DNA from 2 places in the Changpingibacter yushuensis genome. Region 1 is predicted to be linked to the other one. Evidence: riboswitches for the same ligand, from Rfam matches in the RefSeq annotation. Region 1 holds a riboswitch; the other holds the start of a gene.
The links. A riboswitch is a leader RNA that binds a small molecule or an ion and turns the genes downstream of it on or off. The one in region 1 is predicted to bind FMN.
Positions count from the first base shown of each region.

Region 1 (8,661 bases):
CTTCTCCTTCAGGAGAGATTCGCAGTGCCCACAGGTGTAGCGCTGCGTATCACCAAACGGATTCCAGTGGCGGGGGGCATGGCCGGAGGATCCGCTGATGCAGCTGCGACGCTCGTTGCCTGCAACAAGCTGTGGAATCTGGACCTCTCCACTGATCAACTCATGGAGCTAGGCGCAGAACTGGGCTCTGATGTTCCCTTCTGCATTCTTGGTTCACTCGCCCACGGAACTGGCCGCGGCGAAGTGTTGCGCCCACTTAAGGTCGGCGTAATGCACAGTTGGGTGATTCTCACCCAACGTCAGGGGCTTTCTACACCGGAGGTGTTCCGCGAGTTTGACTCCCTCATGGATTACGTTCGGATACCTGAAACCCTTGTCCCTGACACACAAGACCTGCAAGAAGCACTTGAGGATTCCGATCTTGAGGCAGTCGGGCGGCTTATGGTCAACGATCTTGAACAGCCAGCCTTCGTAGTGAGGCCTGATATTCGGGAGGTCCTGCGGGCCGCGCAGGAGTACGGTATCCGCGCGATCATGTCGGGTTCCGGACCAACGGTCGCGGTTCTGGCGGACGATTTCTCAACGGCTGACGCGATCGCAGGGAAACTCTCGCGGCAGTTCCCAGAACTGACAGTGCTACGGGCGAACGGCCCTGCTGCTGGTGCGCACGTTCAGGTGGTTCGCTGATGGCACATCTGCTTGGTGCCGAAAACCTCCATCTCGAATACCCAAACCGCATTGTCTTTGATTCAGTCTCGCTCGGAATCAACGAAGGTGATCGCATTGGCATCGTTGGCAGGAACGGGGATGGCAAGTCTTCGCTTCTGGCGATGCTCGCTGGAAAACTCGAACCTTACTCTGGCCGCGTCACGCGCCGAACCGGGCTGCGAATGGGCGTTCTGGATCAAAGTGACACTCTTGACCCCGAAGATACGGTGGGCCACACCGTCGTCGGCGATCGTGAAGAATATGTGTGGGCGGGTGATCCGAAGATTCGCGACATCATCGCGGGTCTGGTACCTGATCTGGCGTGGGACACGAAGGTCGGGAAGCTCTCCGGTGGGCAGCGCAGGCGCGTGGCACTCGCGGCGCTTCTTGTTGGCGATTGGGATGTCATAGCACTCGACGAACCCACCAACCATCTTGATGTGGAAGGCATTACGTGGCTAGCGAACCACGTAAAGAATCGGTGGCCAAAGAACTCAGGCGGATTCCTCGTGGTCACGCATGATCGGTGGTTTCTCGACGAAGTGGCAACAGCAACGTGGGAAGTCCACGATCGAATCGTTGAGCCTTTTGAAGGTGGCTATGCGGCATACGTTCTGCAGCGCGTAGAACGTGACCGGCAATCGGCCACAATCGAGGCGAAGAGGCAGAACCTCATGCGAAAGGAACTTGCCTGGCTCCGGCGAGGCGCGCCTGCGCGAACCTCCAAGCCGAAGTTCCGAATCGAGGCCGCGAACGAACTCATCGCTGATGTCCCGGATCCACGTAACAAGCTGGAGCTTTCACGTTTGGCGACCGCTCGCCTTGGCAAGGATGTAGTGGATCTGCTCGATGCTGGGTTTGCATATGGAGACAACGAGGTTCTGCACGGGATTGAGTGGCACATTGCGCCTGGCGAACGCACCGCGATCATGGGTGCGAACGGAGCAGGTAAGTCAACGTTGCTCGGATTGATTGCGGGAGCACTAACGCCCACCTCGGGCCGCATCAAACGAGGTAAGACCGTTCAACTTGCCATGCTGGATCAACAGTTCAGCCAACTTGAGCAGATCGGTGAAGATAAGGTGCGTGACGTGCTCGCCGAGTACCGCACTACCTACACTGTGGACGGCAAGGATATGACTCCTGCCCAGCTGCTCGAACGGCTCGGATTTGCCCGGGAGCATTTATCCTCCAAGGTGAGCGAGCTTTCCGGTGGGCAGCGCCGTCGGTTCCAGCTTCTGCTCGTGCTCTTGTCTGAACCGAACGTGCTCATCCTCGACGAACCATCGAATGATGTGGACACGGATATGCTGACCGTCATGGAGGACCTTCTGGACTCATGGCCGGGCACCCTCATCGTGGTCTCGCATGACCGATACTTCGTGGAGCGGGTAACAGATCAGCAGTACGCCATCCTGAACGGCACATTGCGTCACCTCCCCGGTGGGGTGGATGAGTATCTGCGGCTTCGCGATGAGGAGGTTGCGGCTCACTCTGAAGTGGAATCCGGCTCCGGTTCACAGCTTCCTGCCGAGGGGAGCTCTTCCGCATTGACTGGCGCGCAAGTGCATGCCCTGCGCAAGGAGCTGAGTGCAATCGAGCGCAAGATGGACAAGGCCACCGCCAAGATCAAGAAGATCCATGCCAAGATGGCGGATGCGGACCAATCCGATTATGAAAAGATCGGAAAGCTCAATCAAGATGTGCAAGCTCTCCAGGATGAAGCTGAGGAGCTGGAGATGAACTGGCTGGAGATATCCGAGCAGCTCGAGTAGTGCTCACGAAGCCGGCCACAGCTCCTTGTGGCCAAAACCCAAACGGTTATCCACTAGCTTCGCTTCTGAGGGAGTAAACGCCCAGATGGGTGCAGGCACGATGTCCACAGCTGGGAATGCTGCGGCGAACGTTGCCCGTGCCGACTCGGCAGCCTCAGCCTGCAGGAGCTCAGTGGTTCCGTAGAGCTGCAGGCCGCGGATTGCCGCGGCGTCGGTCTCCTGCCGTGCGATGGTGGCAGCCATTCGAGGGTTGGCGGTGCTGAGGCGGCCGTGCTGCGTGCTGGGGTCTGAATAATAGAGCAGTCGGGGGGCACCGCGTTCCAGACAATAGAACACGCTTGCCGCCCGCAGCATGCCGTTCGCGTAGACCGCCACAGACATGACGGTGTGTTCGCACAAGAACGCATCGATTGCCGGTGTGAAGGCTACGCCCAGGTCAGGTTGGTTTCCCCGTGAGTCGAAGGATAGCTCTGCAGAACGTGGAGAACTCCGGTTGGGAAACGCAAAATCGCCACCTTCTTCGAACGGAGTAGAGGGGTCAGGCTCGGCGTCGATCACGAATACACCTCATCTGTGCGCATCACGGGCTTCTGGCGGAAAGAGGCCTGCAGGTTCTCTTCGCGCCAACGTGGGAAGGATGCGGTGTCAATGCCAAACTGGTCAAGCACCCGGCCAACAGTGTGGTCCACCACGTCAGCGAGACTTGTGGGATTGGTGTAGAACGCGGGGACGGGCGGGAAGACGGTCGCCCCGGCTTCGGTCACAGTGATCATGTTGCGCAGGTGGATGAGCGATAAGGGGGCCTCGCGGGCAACAAGCACGAGGCGGCGCCTTTCCTTCAGTATGACGTCGGCGGCGCGGGAAACCAGCGATGTGCTCACTCCATTCGCAATCTTGGCCAAGGTGCGCATCGAACATGTAGCTGCGGTGCCCACGGCCGCGGGTCCACTTCAAGGAACTGTGCTCGCGTGAACTGTTCCTTGAGCCGATACGGTGCGGTGGCGTCGAAGATAGTCTTGGCGGTTACGCCCTTCGCGGGAATCGAGGGGTTGTATTCGGGTTGTTGAGATGGATCCAGGACGTGCCCCATGACGCCAGGAATGGTGATGATATCGGTATCTCCCTGCATTCGAGTGGTCATTGCCCACAGCACGTCATCCGTATCGAACGGATCCACGTCCTGATCAACAAGAATCACGTTCTTCAGCTCGCTGTATGTTGCGAACGCGACTAACGCGGCTTGGTGGGCACGGCCGTCGTCGAACGCTTTCTCCTTGTGTACCTGGATGATGGCTAGCAGCTTTCCGCCACCTGCGGTGTGCGCATAAACCTGGGTGACGAAACCGGGCAGGGCGGCTTCCAGTGCCCGGATGAGTGATGCTTCCGTGGGGATGCCAGCTAGAGAGGTGTGTTCCTCGCCGGGGCCTACCAATGTCTCAAGGATGGGGTGAGTGCGTGTGGTGACTGCCGTGACCTTGAAGAGGGGTAGGGAGGGGTTCGCCGGGCCGTTGTAGCCGGGAAACTCGGGCATGGCGTGGCCGGTATCCGAATTCTGATCTTCGCGAACTCGCACATTGGGCAACAATTCGCCCTCGATGACGATTTCGGCACGTGCGATCGCGTGTTGTTCCACTGTTAGTGCCTTGACCAGGCTCACCGGTTCGTGGCGGATGCCCCCGGCCACCTGCAGTTCGTCATAGCCGAAGGGAGTGGTTGGTGCCTCGAAGCATGCGCCGATGTAAACGGCGGGGTCTAGGCCCATATTGATCGTCACAGGCAGCGGTTTTCCGGCGGCCTCGGCCTTCTTCCTGAATGCGTCAATGTGGCGGCCCGGTGCGAAGAAAATGGATAGCTCGTCGCGGCCCTGCACGGCGATTCGGTGGATCGTCACGTCCGAGTGCCCAGTCTGCGGGTCAGTGCCCAAGAGCAGGCCCATGCAGAAGAATGGTGCGGCGTCCACCGGCGTGTTCGTTGGAGCAGGTAGAAGGGTGCGGATATCGAAGTCCGGTTCGGAGGCCAGATACACCTTTTCCTGCACCGGCGCTTCGTTCCTTGTGACGACGACGGGCTCTCTTGCGTGGTTGAAAGCTTCTGCTACGAGGTGGTTGATAGAAGTGGGAGTTGCTCCCAGAAGCTTGGCAACCCGTGCTCGATCGGCGAGCATTCCCACCAGCACGCTGACATCCTCAAAGCCCACGATATTGGTGAACTGCATGGCCGGCCCGCGACGGGTAGGTCGCATTACTGTTCCGCCGGCGCCGATGTGCTTGTACACGCCTGCGAGCTGCGCGTTTGGGTCCACGGGATGATCCGTGGTGATGAACTGCGTGGGATCGTCCTGGATGAGGGCGAGCGCCGAGCGTAGATCGTTCACTGCGGTGTTCGCCGATGCCGCGTGCGTGTGGTTGGTTGAGCCCATTGCCTGTTCCTCCATATTCATCGGCTGGAGCGCTCTATCGCGCTCGCGACGAGCAGCATCTGACCCAAGCGCAGCTCGCGGCCCAAATGTTCATCACACAAGCCGGCATGCTCAAGCGCCTCCGAAAGCTCCAACGGCTCGGCTTCATTGAGCGGAACATCGATCCAACTGATGCGCGAAAACAGACTGTTTCCCTAACCGATCCGGGCCGCGTGGTGCTCGAATCGGTGCTCGATGAGTTCTTCACCGCCGAACGGAAAAGTTTAGATACATTGAGCGGCCCGCAACGGATCGAGCTGACTCGGATGCTGCGCGAGCTTCTTAACCAACGCGACGATTAGTGCGGCCGAACGCGCTCATTCCATCGATTGTGAATCCGCCATGTGTGGTGAAGTCAATGTGGTCTGGGCACCTTGATGGCTGAGGCGAGGACTATGGTGGGAGGCAAAGTACACCACGTGCTTCGGGGTCGGTGAAAGTCCGAACCGGCGGTTAAAGTCCGCGACCCGTGTGCTGCTCAGTAGCACACGGTTGATCTGGTGAAATTCCAGAACCGACGGTTAGAGTCCGGATGGGAGAATCACACGTGGATTGTGGGGAGTATTCGCCTACCTCCCCATGTGCGGCGCTCCCATCGCGCTTCCCGGAGCCAGAATCTGGGAGAGAACATGTTCACTGGAATTGTTGAAGAACTCGGGACCGTCAAGGACATCATGCTCCAACCCCATGGAGGAGCAACGTTGGCCATCGCTGGACCACTTGCGGTCCAGGGAGCCAAGCGCGGAGATTCCATCGCGGTATCTGGCGTCTGCCTCACTGTGGTGGACCAGCCAGCCGAAGGAGTATTCGTCGTCGACATTATGCCGGAAACGCTGCACCGCACTGCGCTGGGTACCCTGACCGCAGGTAGCCGGGTCAACCTTGAACGCGCGCTACCGGTTGATGGGCGCCTGCATGGGCACATTGTGCAAGGCCACGTGGATGGTGTGGGTCAGCTCAGTAGGCGTGTGGACTCCGACGGGTGGATTGAGCTTCGTGTGGAGGCGCCCGAAGCGCTCACAGGTTTCATTGCTGAGAAGGGCGCGGTTGCGCTCAATGGAGTATCTCTGACAGTGACAACTGTTGTGGGGCATGAGTTTGGTGTGGCGCTTATCCCGGAGACCCTTCGCATGACCAATCTGGGGCTCCTAGATGCGGGCGATCCGGTCAACATCGAGATCGACGTCGTAGCCAGATACGTGGCACAGCTCCTAGAGAAGGGTTCGCTTCCGGCCAAGATCTCGTGACTTTCGGCTGAGTATTGCGGAAAGTATCTCGACGTCGAGTAATCTGGCTACATGAAAACCGCGCGAGAGCCTCGTGATGAGGTGGATGGAATTGTTGAGTCGTGGGGCCGCGAGCGCCCTGACTTTGATCCCGAACCACTTGCGGTGTTCTCTCGAATGGTGCGGCTGACTTACCACATTGACAAGATGCGCAGGCAGGCGTTTACGCGCCACTCGATCGAATCGTGGGAGTTTGAGATGCTTGCTGCGTTGCGCCGTCAAGGCCCTCCGTATCGCCTGACGGCGGGGCGCCTCATGCAGGAGACCCTTGTTTCTTCCGGCACGGTTACTAATCGAATCGATCGAATGGTGGCTCGCGGGAACGCGCGGCGTCTTCCAGATCCCACAGACAAACGAGTGGTTCATGTGGAGGCTACACCGGCGGGAGTGGAGCTCGTGGATCAGGCGATGGCAGATCTGCTGGACCTAGAGAGTGAACAACTTGACGGGCTAGGCGCAGACTCCAGCCGGGAACTTGCCGCGCTGCTGCGTGAGCTTCTGGCCCATTTTGAGCGGGGCGGGAAGTAGTCCTTAGCAGGGAGACCGTGGTGGGAAGTAAGCCGTGGTGTGGCCGGAAGCCGTGGTGGGGCCGGAATCAGTCTTCGCGGGTGATGATGGTTTCATGCGGCACGGCGTGGTCGAGGGTGTGCCCCACAGTGCAGTAGCGGGCGATCGCTGCCAGAGCCCGCTTTCGCGTGTCGGCCTCGGCTTCCGGATCAAGATCCTTGAACTCGGGGATGAGCTCCACAACGAACTTTGTGAATCGATCCTCGTCTTCTCGATACTCGTTGGCGATGACCCCGCTCAATGCGAAGTCATCACCCAACACGTGCGCCAAGCGGGAATCTGCTGACATCGCGTTGCAGCCCAGCAGGGCTGCCTTGAGCAAGTCACCGGGGCTCCACTGGCCTTCGCCCTTGCCGATCTCCAACGTTGCGCCACGCGAGTTCTGCGCATGGTAGGTTCGCGTTCCAGTGCGCTCTAGGGAGACGTCTGGCTGGGTGGGAGTTGAAGTTTGAGAAGTCATGGGCAACCCTTCCGTGAGTTCGTCTTGGTCATCAAGCTTAGTGGGCGAGTCAAGCCCGGCGGTCTGGTCGCCTCAGGTCACGTTGCGGAGCTGGGCACCCCGGCTATCAGGACAACTGGATGCTCCACGGCGCGGTGGCGTTTTGTCCGCCGGGCGCACTCAACTATCAGGACAGGTACTATGCGGCCTTCCTCAAGACCTGCTTGAGCTTGATCCTCTCACCTGTGTGCAGAATGGAACGCTCGTAGATCTTGCCGGCCACTAGGGCGAGCAGTGGAATCGTGATCAGCGTAAGCGCGATAGCGAGCACTTGCTCCCACACCTCGACTCCACCGACTGCCGCACGCATGGGCATCAGGTAAGGGGAAAAGAGTGGCACGTAGGAGAGCACCTTGGTTACGGTGGCATCCGGAAGGTAGGGCACAAGGTAGATCGCAAGGTATAGCGGGATCATCTGCATAAAAATGAGAGGAGTCTGAACTGCGCCCAGATCTTCCTGCCGGGAAACTGTGGCGGAGATTCCGCCAGTGATTCCGGCGAATGTGAAGTAGCCCAGAACGATCCACAGAAGCAGCATCGGCACGTATCCCCACACGCCTAGTGCGCCCAGTGTGCTGATTTGATCCAGCAGTCCTGCGATCCACAAGCCTCCGAGGATGCCGGCTAGGTACACCGCGAAGATGACGAGCATAGCTGAGCCGATGCCTAGGATCTTTCCGAGCAGGAGGGTCCGCGGGCGCACGGTGGTCAACAAGATCTCCACCACGCGGCTCGCTTTCTCTTCTACCACGCCAGCCGAGAGTGTGGAGATTCCCATGAGCGTGATCATCATGAGCATGAGCACACCCACCATGCCCACGGCGTAGCCAATGGGGTTCTCACTGAAGGCGTCAGTTGCCACGCTGGTGACAGTGGTGCTGGCTAGAGCGGCGAGGTTCGCTGATACGTCTGGGGTCAGTGCTCCAGCTTCATCCATCAGCTTCTCCGTTGCGGCCAGTACCACCACGTCCCTGATGGGATCGGCGCCGTCGGTCGAGGTGATGGTGGGAGCCGCGGGACTGCCAGAAATAACTGCGTTGCCGGAATCGCGCGCTACGTCATCTGGATTACCAGAGGTTTCCTCGACACTCACACCCAGTTGCTCAAGATAGGGCGTCAGCGCGTTGGCTTCAGACGTGATGGATACGGATGTGGCTTCAGGGATTGCCTGATCATCAGAGCTGTCATCTCCCAAGAAGATGTTGCCAGCTACGCCGGCGGCGAGGCACAGAATCACGATGACTGCCGTGGAGATTCGCATAGCTTTGGAGCCCAGCAGTGTTGTGAACTCGCGTTTGATGATGAGTCCTAGCATCAGCGCGCCACCTTCTTCCACAGTGACCGTTTGGCCGGCTTAGTTTCGGGTTG
Region 1 covers NZ_CP059492.1:429,263-437,923, forward strand. The annotation lists gene H2O17_RS01775 (4-(cytidine 5'-diphospho)-2-C-methyl-D-erythritol kinase) at 1-687, shown strand, start outside; gene H2O17_RS01780 (ABC-F family ATP-binding cassette domain-containing protein) at 687-2,483, shown strand; gene H2O17_RS01785 (PNPOx family protein) at 2,487-3,041, opposite strand; gene H2O17_RS01790 (UbiX family flavin prenyltransferase) at 3,038-3,364, opposite strand; gene H2O17_RS01795 (UbiD family decarboxylase) at 3,361-4,902, opposite strand; gene H2O17_RS01800 (MarR family winged helix-turn-helix transcriptional regulator) at 4,902-5,243, shown strand; FMN riboswitch at 5,358-5,489, shown strand; gene H2O17_RS01805 (riboflavin synthase) at 5,571-6,188, shown strand; gene H2O17_RS01810 (MarR family winged helix-turn-helix transcriptional regulator) at 6,240-6,755, shown strand; gene H2O17_RS01815 (OsmC family protein) at 6,823-7,254, opposite strand; gene H2O17_RS01820 (ABC transporter permease) at 7,433-8,608, opposite strand; gene H2O17_RS01825 (ABC transporter ATP-binding protein) at 8,608-8,661, opposite strand, start outside.

Region 2 (8,661 bases), 1.1 Mb from region 1:
TCTGCCCTCGCCGAGCAAAGGGTGCCGAGGTGCCGGGGCGGATCGCCACCACTGCCCTGGCCACTGAAAACGCATTGTTTGGAGTAGATGCGGTGAGGTCTGGCTGGCGGATAAACGGATCACCCGCCTCCAAGGATCCCTCTTGTATGCGCGATATGCGAAAGGTCCGTTCAAACCATGCACCCTTGTTCTTTGATGAGTTCCCAGAGACGTAGAAGGCGTCAAAATGCTCCGAAAGCTCGACTGGCTCAACCTCGTACGTCGCGTACCCGGAAGAATCACCATCTGGATATTGGAATGAAAGAACTCGAGAATCTTGAATAGCGCGAGCCACCACCGCCACGCAGTCACCTGCTGGAATTGCTGCTTGAAGATATCGCACGTTGGTTTGCGATGCTTGGGATGCTTGGGATGTTGCAAGGAGTTTCTGAAGCCCGTTGCGCACAGTGAACATTCGTTCGTCACTATTGCTCATTGCGCCGAGCGCCGCCTTGAGGAGGCCAAGGTCCAGCTGAGAGACTGTTGCAACCAGTGGGGCCGATCGGTCATAGACGTATGCGCTACCATCAGTGACAATCGGATATCCGGCTCGTCGCAGGTCCTTGATGTCACGAACTATGTATCGATCAGACGTCAACTCGCTAAGGCCTGCATATGGCAAGACGACTTCGCGAATCTGCGTTGCCGTGACACCGTTGTGGGACCGAATGAACTCGAGCAATGCAAGCTGCCGTTCTTGTGTGAGTCGACGCCCAGATTCACCATTTTCATTCACGCATCACACAATAGCCGACCTGACCACGCTCAGGTGCCCAGACGTTGATTGATAACCTTAGCAGGTGATGATCTGGCGGGCCGGTACGGTCAATGAAGTGACAAAAGCATGGGGCGACGCACGTGAATGCCGCGTGACCTTGGAAGATGGCTCGATGCACCGGGCGCTCGCGTACACCTTACTTGTGGGCACGCCAGAACCCGGCGACCGGGTACTGCTCAGTGCTTCTGCGGTTGCACGCCGCCTGGGAACCGGTGGGTACCTCATGATCGTTGCTATTCCCGATCGGCTCCCATCCGATCCAGCTCCTGAACCGGGCCACATTGTCAAGGCTCGTTACACGCCCCTTCAGTACATGACCATGGGAGCCGATGAACAGGAGTCGCCATGGCATGAGCTCCTGGAAGAAGCCGATTCCATCAGCGGTATGCCCGTAGTAGTTGCGGACTTGCATTCCGCACTTCCAGCGGTGGTTGCAGCGATTCATGCTAAGCGTCCAGCTGCCCGTATCGCGTACATAATGGACGACGGCGGTGCCTTGCCCGCGTGGTTCTCCCAGGTGTGCGCGGGGCTCACGAGTGCTGGTGCCATACTCGGCACCATCACAGCAGGACAAGCTTTCGGGGGCCAGCTTGAGACAGTGAACGTACACACCGCTCTTCTCGCCGCAAAGCTGGTGTGGGATGCGGACATCGCAGTCATTTCTCAAGGCCCAGGAAACCTCGGCACGGGAACACGCTGGGGCTTTTCCGGCACATCCGTTGGAGAAGCGGTTAATGCTGTCAACACTTTGGGTGGGCAGGCAGTCGGCCTGCTCAGGATGTCCAACGCAGATCCCCGCGGGCGCCACGCTGGCCTTTCTCACCACAGCCTGACTGCCTTAACGCGCGTTGCGCTGAGTCCTGCGCTGTGCCCAGTTCCCGAGCTATCCTCTGAAGATCCCCTGTCCCAGTTAGTCGAACATTCCATGCGGCAGCTGGTTTCTGAGCAGCTTGACACCTTGTTCGCATGCCGCCGATTGACGCGGTTGGACGTCTCAACAGCGGGCCTCTCCGAAGCCTTCAGCGCATCGCCAGTGCCGTTGCGAACCATGGGCCGCAATGAAACAGAAGATCCGCTCGCCTTCCTCGCTGCCGGGGTGGCAGGATTCGCGGCAGCGGATCTTCTGAAAACGAAGTAGCGGAATCGAACTCAGACTCGGCAGGCCAGAATCGGCGTCACGATGATGCCGCGGGCTCCTGCTTCATACAAGCTATCCATCACTCTGTTAGTGGCGTTTTGTGGGACCATTGCCCGAACGGCAAACCAGCCATCCTCATGCAGGTTAGAAATGGTGGGCGATTGCAAACCCGGTGTCAGCTTGATCGCCTCTTCGAGGTGCTCGGCTGGACAATCGTAATCGACCATGACGTAGCGGCGCGCAACCAATACACCCTCTAGGCGGCGATCCAGAACTTCGAGACCCTCAGGGATCTCGTGGTTACCCACAATCAGCACAGCTTCCGAGCTGAGGATCGGATCTCCAAAGACTTCGAGCCCGGCCTGACGCAAAGTTGAGCCGGTCTCAACTACGTCAGCAATCAGATCTGCCACCCCAAGCTGAACCGACGATTCAACAGCACCATCAAGGTGAACCACTTCAGCGGGGATGTCGTGTTCCTGCAGATACTGACGCACAAGGCCGTCATATGCGGTGGCAACCCGCTTGCCGCGAATGTGTTCGATCGACTGGCAGGTTCCCTTAGGCGCAGCGAACCGGAACGTGGAGCGGGCAAAGCCAAGTGGGCGATGCTCTGTAGCATCGGCCCCCGAATCCAACAGCAGATCGCGCCCAGTAATTCCGACGTCCACGGTTCCCGCACCCACATACACCGCAACATCGCGCGGACGGATGAAGAAGAACTCCACATCGTTTTCAGCGTCCGTCAGGACAAGTTCCCGGGGATCGCGGCGCTGGCGGTACCCTGCCTCAATAAGCATCTGAGACGCTGGCGCGGACAATGACCCCTTGTTGGGGACGGCAATTCGCAACATGTGTTTCCTAGAGGTAGCGGTAGACGTCGTCGAGCGTGAGGCCACGCGCAATCAGCATGACCTGAAGGTGGTAGAGCAACTGAGAGGACTCCTCAGCCAAGGATTCGTCACTCTCATATTCAGCTGCAAGCCAGACTTCACCGGCTTCCTCCACAATCTTCTTGCCGATGCCATGGACGCCGCGATCAAGTTCCTCGACAGTGCCCGAACCTTCCGGACGTTCAATTGCCTTACGGGACAACTCTTCAAAGAGCTGGTCAAAAGTCTTCACGTTCCCAGCTTACAAGGCCTGAATGCAAAGCACGCGGCCCGTCCGCAATGCAGTTGCGAACGGGCCGCGCGACAGGGCAAACCGATCTACTTGGTCAGGTCGACGAAAGCCTCAGTGACGTCCACTGAGCCGCCCAGCAGCCCGTTCTGATCCATGAAAGATCCCATCGAGTTCCACAGGTCAGCGTCCTGTTCACCGAAAACATCTCCTGCCGTATACAGTTTCAGCGTCTGCTCTAGCACCTGCTTGGCATTTGCCTTGCGGTCGTCGTCGACCAAATCTGTGACGTACTTAGCCGAGATATCCACGGCCTCATCGGGATTCTCTGTGCAGAACTGGATCGCCTTATCCAATGCAGCCAGCACCTTGACGTAAGCTTCCTTGTTCTTGCTGAGGTTCTCAGAAAGCGATCCCATACCCACTGCGACCAACGGCAAACCGCCGTCCACAAGATCGATCGAACGCACAGTCGAGAGATCGGCAGCACCCGTTGAGCCATCCCCTGACAACGCCGAAGCTATCGTCACAAGATCAGAATTCGAGTAGCCGATAATGGCGTCCACTTGTCCCGATGCCAACGCGGCCGCTTGGGTGTAGCCAATGTACTGGACATCGATATCCGAATCTGAGAAGCCAGCGGCATTCATCATCGCGAGCAGGGCAAAGTAGTTCTCACCATACTCACCTGGGAGGCCAACCGAATGACCCTTCAAGTCAGCGATCGACGTGATATCCGAATCAGCCGGAACGATCAGCGTGACAGGATAATCCTGGTACATCGTGGCCCAATTGACCACGTCAATCCCATTTGAACGCCCCTGGAGCATCTCGTCTCCGCCGGCAAACACCGCGTCCTCTTCGCCCGATTGGAGGGCGCCCAGTAGTGCCTCTTGGGAGCCGTGGTGGCGAAGCGTCACGTCAAGCCCTTCATCAGCAAAGTACCCATTCTCCAGCGCAACATAGAACGGTGCGAACTGAATATCTGGAATGTATGTCAAGCCCAGCGTGAGCTTCGTCGTATCCGTTGTAGTCCCAGTGGCTGAATCGTCTGATTGACTCGAACAACCCGCAAGCGCCAATGTAGCGCCCACAACAACAGCAAGAATCTTCTTCATGTTTCCTCAAATGCAGATTTCCGGCGAGTTCCCCCGCCAACCGATGCGCTGAGTACTCAGCGTGGGCGCGCATCACGAATCAGGTAGTTCGCTCTCTGCTCAACGAATGCGATCAGGCCATAGATCGCCATAGCACAGCAAGCAAGCAAGATGATCGTGGCAAACATGCCTTTGACGTCCGCGGAACCCTGGGAGCTGAGTAGCGTCATCCCCAAGCCGTTTCCGCCAATGATCATTTCGCCAACCACAGCACCGGTGATCGATAGCGTGAATCCCGTACGCAATCCAGCTAGAATCCCGGGCGCTGCAAGAGGAAGTTCCATGTAGCGAATGAGAGTCCAGCCCGATGCCCCATCCAACCGCGCGGCGCCCAGCACATCATGATTGATATGCCGGAAACCAACTGAACTGGAGATGACCACGGGAAAAACCACCATAATCGTGCACAAAACGATGATGGGAAGCTTGCCGTAGCCAATCCAGATGGTCAAGAGGGGAGCAATTGCAACCGCAGGAATCGCCTGGGCCGCAGCGAGGTACGGCTGCACAGCGCGGGCAAAAAGCCGCGACTTAGCAATGCCGTAACCAGTTGGTATGCCCAAGATTGCTGCAATCGCGCAGCCGCCAAGAGCTTCCTGAAGCGTGACCCATGTGGCCGTGGCAAGGTAACCCTGCTGCAGCCCATAGATCAGGCGCCCGACAGCCGATTGAGGAGTTGGCAGAAATGCGGTGTCAATAACTCCGAACGTAGTGGTTGCCCACCACACTCCAAGCAGCACGATGCCAAGGACCAACGATGGAACCCAAGCTTTGCGCCTTCTTGACTTCACGATGCCTCTCCCCTACTCAGCTTCGGGGAATTCAGACACGAACGAAAGACAGCATGCGCATGACGCCCAAAGCGAACATGCATGCTGAATCACGTGCGCCTCCCATCCGGACTTTAACCGTCGGTCAGGGAGTTCCACCCTGTCCACCGCAAATGCGGGTCGCGGACTATTACCGCCGGTTCAGACTTTCACTGACCCCGGAGCACAATGTGTTCTTTTTGATTATGCTCATGCACCACCGGCAATCGCAACTTCGGCCTGGTCACACTCCGTGTGGCATCGGCTACTCTGGCTATTCGCGGAAGCCAACTCGCTCTGCCAGACGCTGAAGCGGCCGCGGCGCCCACCAGTTCCATTTGCCCAAGACCGTCATCGTGGCCGGCACAAGAAGCAAGCGCGTAATAGTGGCATCCGTGACCACCATGATTGCAAGTGCCACACCGATTTGCTCAATAGCGATCATCTCGCCAGTGGCAAATCCGATGAAGACAGCCACGATAATCGCTGCGGCCGACGTGATGATACGCCCAGAACGCTGCAGGCCTTTCTCGACTGCGAGGTCGTTGCTCTCCCCCGCGTCCCAGTACTCCTTGATACGCGCTAGCAAGAAGACCTCATAGTCCATAGCCAACCCGAACCCGAACGCAATCATGCACGCAACAATGAACGCCACTAGTCCATCCGTGACGGGCACACCTATGCCCTGCTGGAAGATGAAGCTTGTAGCGCCCAAGGCGGCCAGCAAAGACAGAGAATTGATAATCAGCGCCTTGATAGGAACCAACAGCGATCCAGTCATGAGGAACAGCAGGACCATCACCGCAACCACTACCACGGCAAGAGCAAGCGGAGCGTCGGCAGTCATAGAGTCGACGATGTCGCGTTGGAGCGCCGCGGCGCCCCCAACCCACATACGAGAACCCACATCCATGTCACGCATCTGTTCCATCACGGCGCTGACTTCGGAGCCTGTCTGATCGGCTGCGCTGACTCGCACGTTGATGAGGGTCATCGTCGGATCGGAATCCAGCGGCTGCGCCACAACGAAATCTATGCCATTGATTTCCTCTATAGCTGAAACCACCGCGTTCGAATCCTCCACAGGAATGCCAACTACGGCCTGCACCGAAGGAGTTGCCAGTGCTGGGTAGTTGGTCTGAAGCGTGTCATAGGCTTGTGAAAGAGCCGAATCCTGAGGGATGTAATCGCTCATATTGCTGCGCATCGTGAAGCTGTGCAGCGGTAACGTCATCATGACAAGCAACGCCAACGTGCCCGCCATGACCCGCCACGGGTGCGCCTGAACGCGCCGAGCGATCCGTGAGAACACGCCGTCGTCGGACGAGGAATCGCTCACCATACGGACTAAGGCGCTCAATACCGGGACGCGAGTAACCGGCGAAACTCCAAGGATCTTTCGGCCCAAGATGGTGAGAAGTGCAGGAACCAAGGTAATCGCCGCGAGAACTGCCAGAAGCGTAACTACGATTCCACCCAAGCTGATGGTCTTGAGTACATACAGGCGCATTGTCATAAGCCCGGATATGGCACAGGCAATCGTGATAGCGGAGAACGCCACCGTTCGCCCAGCCATAGCAACAGCTTCAGTCACGGCAGGCTCGACGATATCTGGGCGCGCTCGCGGGCCCGCGAGGTCCACCTTTCCCATCAGCTTGGCGCCCTCTTCACGGAATCGCGCAACTACAAGCAACCCGTAGTCGATCGAAAGAGCCACTCCAATAATCGAAACAACGTTCAGAATAAACGAATCGATTGAGATGACGAACGTGGCTACCCAGATCAAACCGAGCCCAACAAGAATTGCTGTGATCGCACCAATGAGAGGCATGCAGGCGGCAAGAACGCCTCCAAATACCACCACCATGAGAACCGCTGCCACGGGAAGGCTGACGCTCTCTCCGCGGATCAAGTCGCGCTGGATGAGCTCCATCGTTGAATCAGAAATCGCCGCGTCTGAGACTTCTGTAGCAGTGGCGGCGCCGCCAAACGTGCTCGCAAGCCTCCCGTCATACTCCTGAATTCCATTCGTCAAGTTCTGGCGGCTCTTGGCCTCGGCAGAATCGGATAGGTCTGCTTCCATACGTACGACGACGACGTAGCCGTCACCCTGACTGGAGAGCATTGCCTGCGACGCAGAATCCGCTGGATCGCCCGATGAGAACGGGTCCACAACCGAAGCCACACCGACGCCGTCGAGAAGCCCCCGGTATTCCTGCGCAAACGCGGCCACTGAATCCGAATCATCGCGGAGGTCTACGCCTTGGACCACGATGATGACTGACTCTCCAGACTGCGGATCGGCAGCAGTAGAATCCGTGACTGCCTCTGACTCTGAACCCGGCACAACGAAGTCAGACGTTGCCATTCGCTCGAACAACCCGCCGTGGCCATACCCAAATGCGGCGGCCCCAGCCATCGTCAAGGTCAAAACCAGCCACGTGAGAATGACCATCCATGGATGCCGAGATACGCCCACACCCAACCGTCTGAACATCGTCCACTGCCCCTCGCCGCTTGCCGGCCAGACATGTAAAACGGGAGTCAGCCCACCGCTTTGGAAAAGCCGGTCACGCCTTTGCCAGATTTTCCGCACGATTGAACTCATCAGTGATCTCAGAGTTGGGCTGATGCGTTACGAGACTTACCACCCACGCTGCCACAGTGGCGAGTACAAATGCAGGCAACAACTCATACAGGCCCGTATTCAGCGCATCCCACAGGAACACGACGACAGTGCCAGTGACCATGCCCGCCAAAGCACCCCAATTGGTGAGCTTACGCCAGTAGAGGCTGAGAAGGGTAATGGGACCGAAAGCTGCACCGAAACCGGCCCATGCGAAACTGACTAGACCAAGAATTGAATCATCAGGATTCAGCGCTAGCAAAAGAGCCGCCAAAGCTACCACCACGACGCAAAGCCTGCCAAGTAGAACAAGGCGGCGCGCCGAAGGTGGCTTCTTATTGATGACCCTATACAGATCCTCGACCAAAGCTGACGAGCATACAACGAGCTGACTCGAGAACGTACTCATGATGGCCGCCAACACTGCCGCGAGTACCAGACCAGCGAAGAAAGGATGCAGTAGAAGGGTTGACATACGCAAGACGACCGTTTCAGGGTTCGGCAGAGTTTCGTTTCGACTGTAGAAGAACGCAATGCCCACTAGTCCTGATAGCACAGCACCTGTGAGCGAGATGATCATCCACGACATGCCGATTCGACGCGCTCGTCCTGCTTCTTTCGGGCTGCGCAGGGCCATAAACCTGACAACAATATGGGGTTGGCCGAAGTAGCCCAATCCCCAAGCTAGGCCGGAAACGATGGTGAGCACAACTGTGGAAGAGAACTCTCCCGTTCCGAAGAAGGAGAGGTTTCCGGGTGCCACCGCGCTAACGGTTTGCGCTGTCTCACCTATTCCGCCCACCGCAATGATCCCAGCGATAGGCACCACGCCGAGTGCAACCAACAACATGATGCCTTGGGCGACGTCTGTCAGAGATGCACCAAGGAATCCACCAAAGAACGTGTAAATAAGGGTGATACCTACAACCACCAACATTCCAACGATGTAGCTTCCGTCAAATGAACTCTCAAAGAAGACTCCCGCTGCTACC
Region 2 covers NZ_CP059492.1:1,496,174-1,504,834, forward strand. The annotation lists gene H2O17_RS06500 (helix-turn-helix transcriptional regulator) at 1-775, opposite strand, end outside; gene H2O17_RS06505 (DUF3866 family protein) at 843-1,955, shown strand; gene hisG (ATP phosphoribosyltransferase) at 1,967-2,809, opposite strand; gene H2O17_RS06515 (phosphoribosyl-ATP diphosphatase) at 2,817-3,080, opposite strand; gene H2O17_RS06520 (ABC transporter substrate-binding protein) at 3,167-4,195, opposite strand; gene H2O17_RS06525 (ABC transporter permease) at 4,252-5,025, opposite strand; FMN riboswitch at 5,116-5,234, opposite strand; gene H2O17_RS06530 (MMPL family transporter) at 5,318-7,540, opposite strand; gene putP (sodium/proline symporter PutP) at 7,614-8,661, opposite strand, start outside.
Region 2: it holds a riboswitch for FMN, as region 1 does, so the genes downstream of both, H2O17_RS06525 (ABC transporter permease) here and H2O17_RS01805 (riboflavin synthase) in region 1, are expected to answer to the same signal.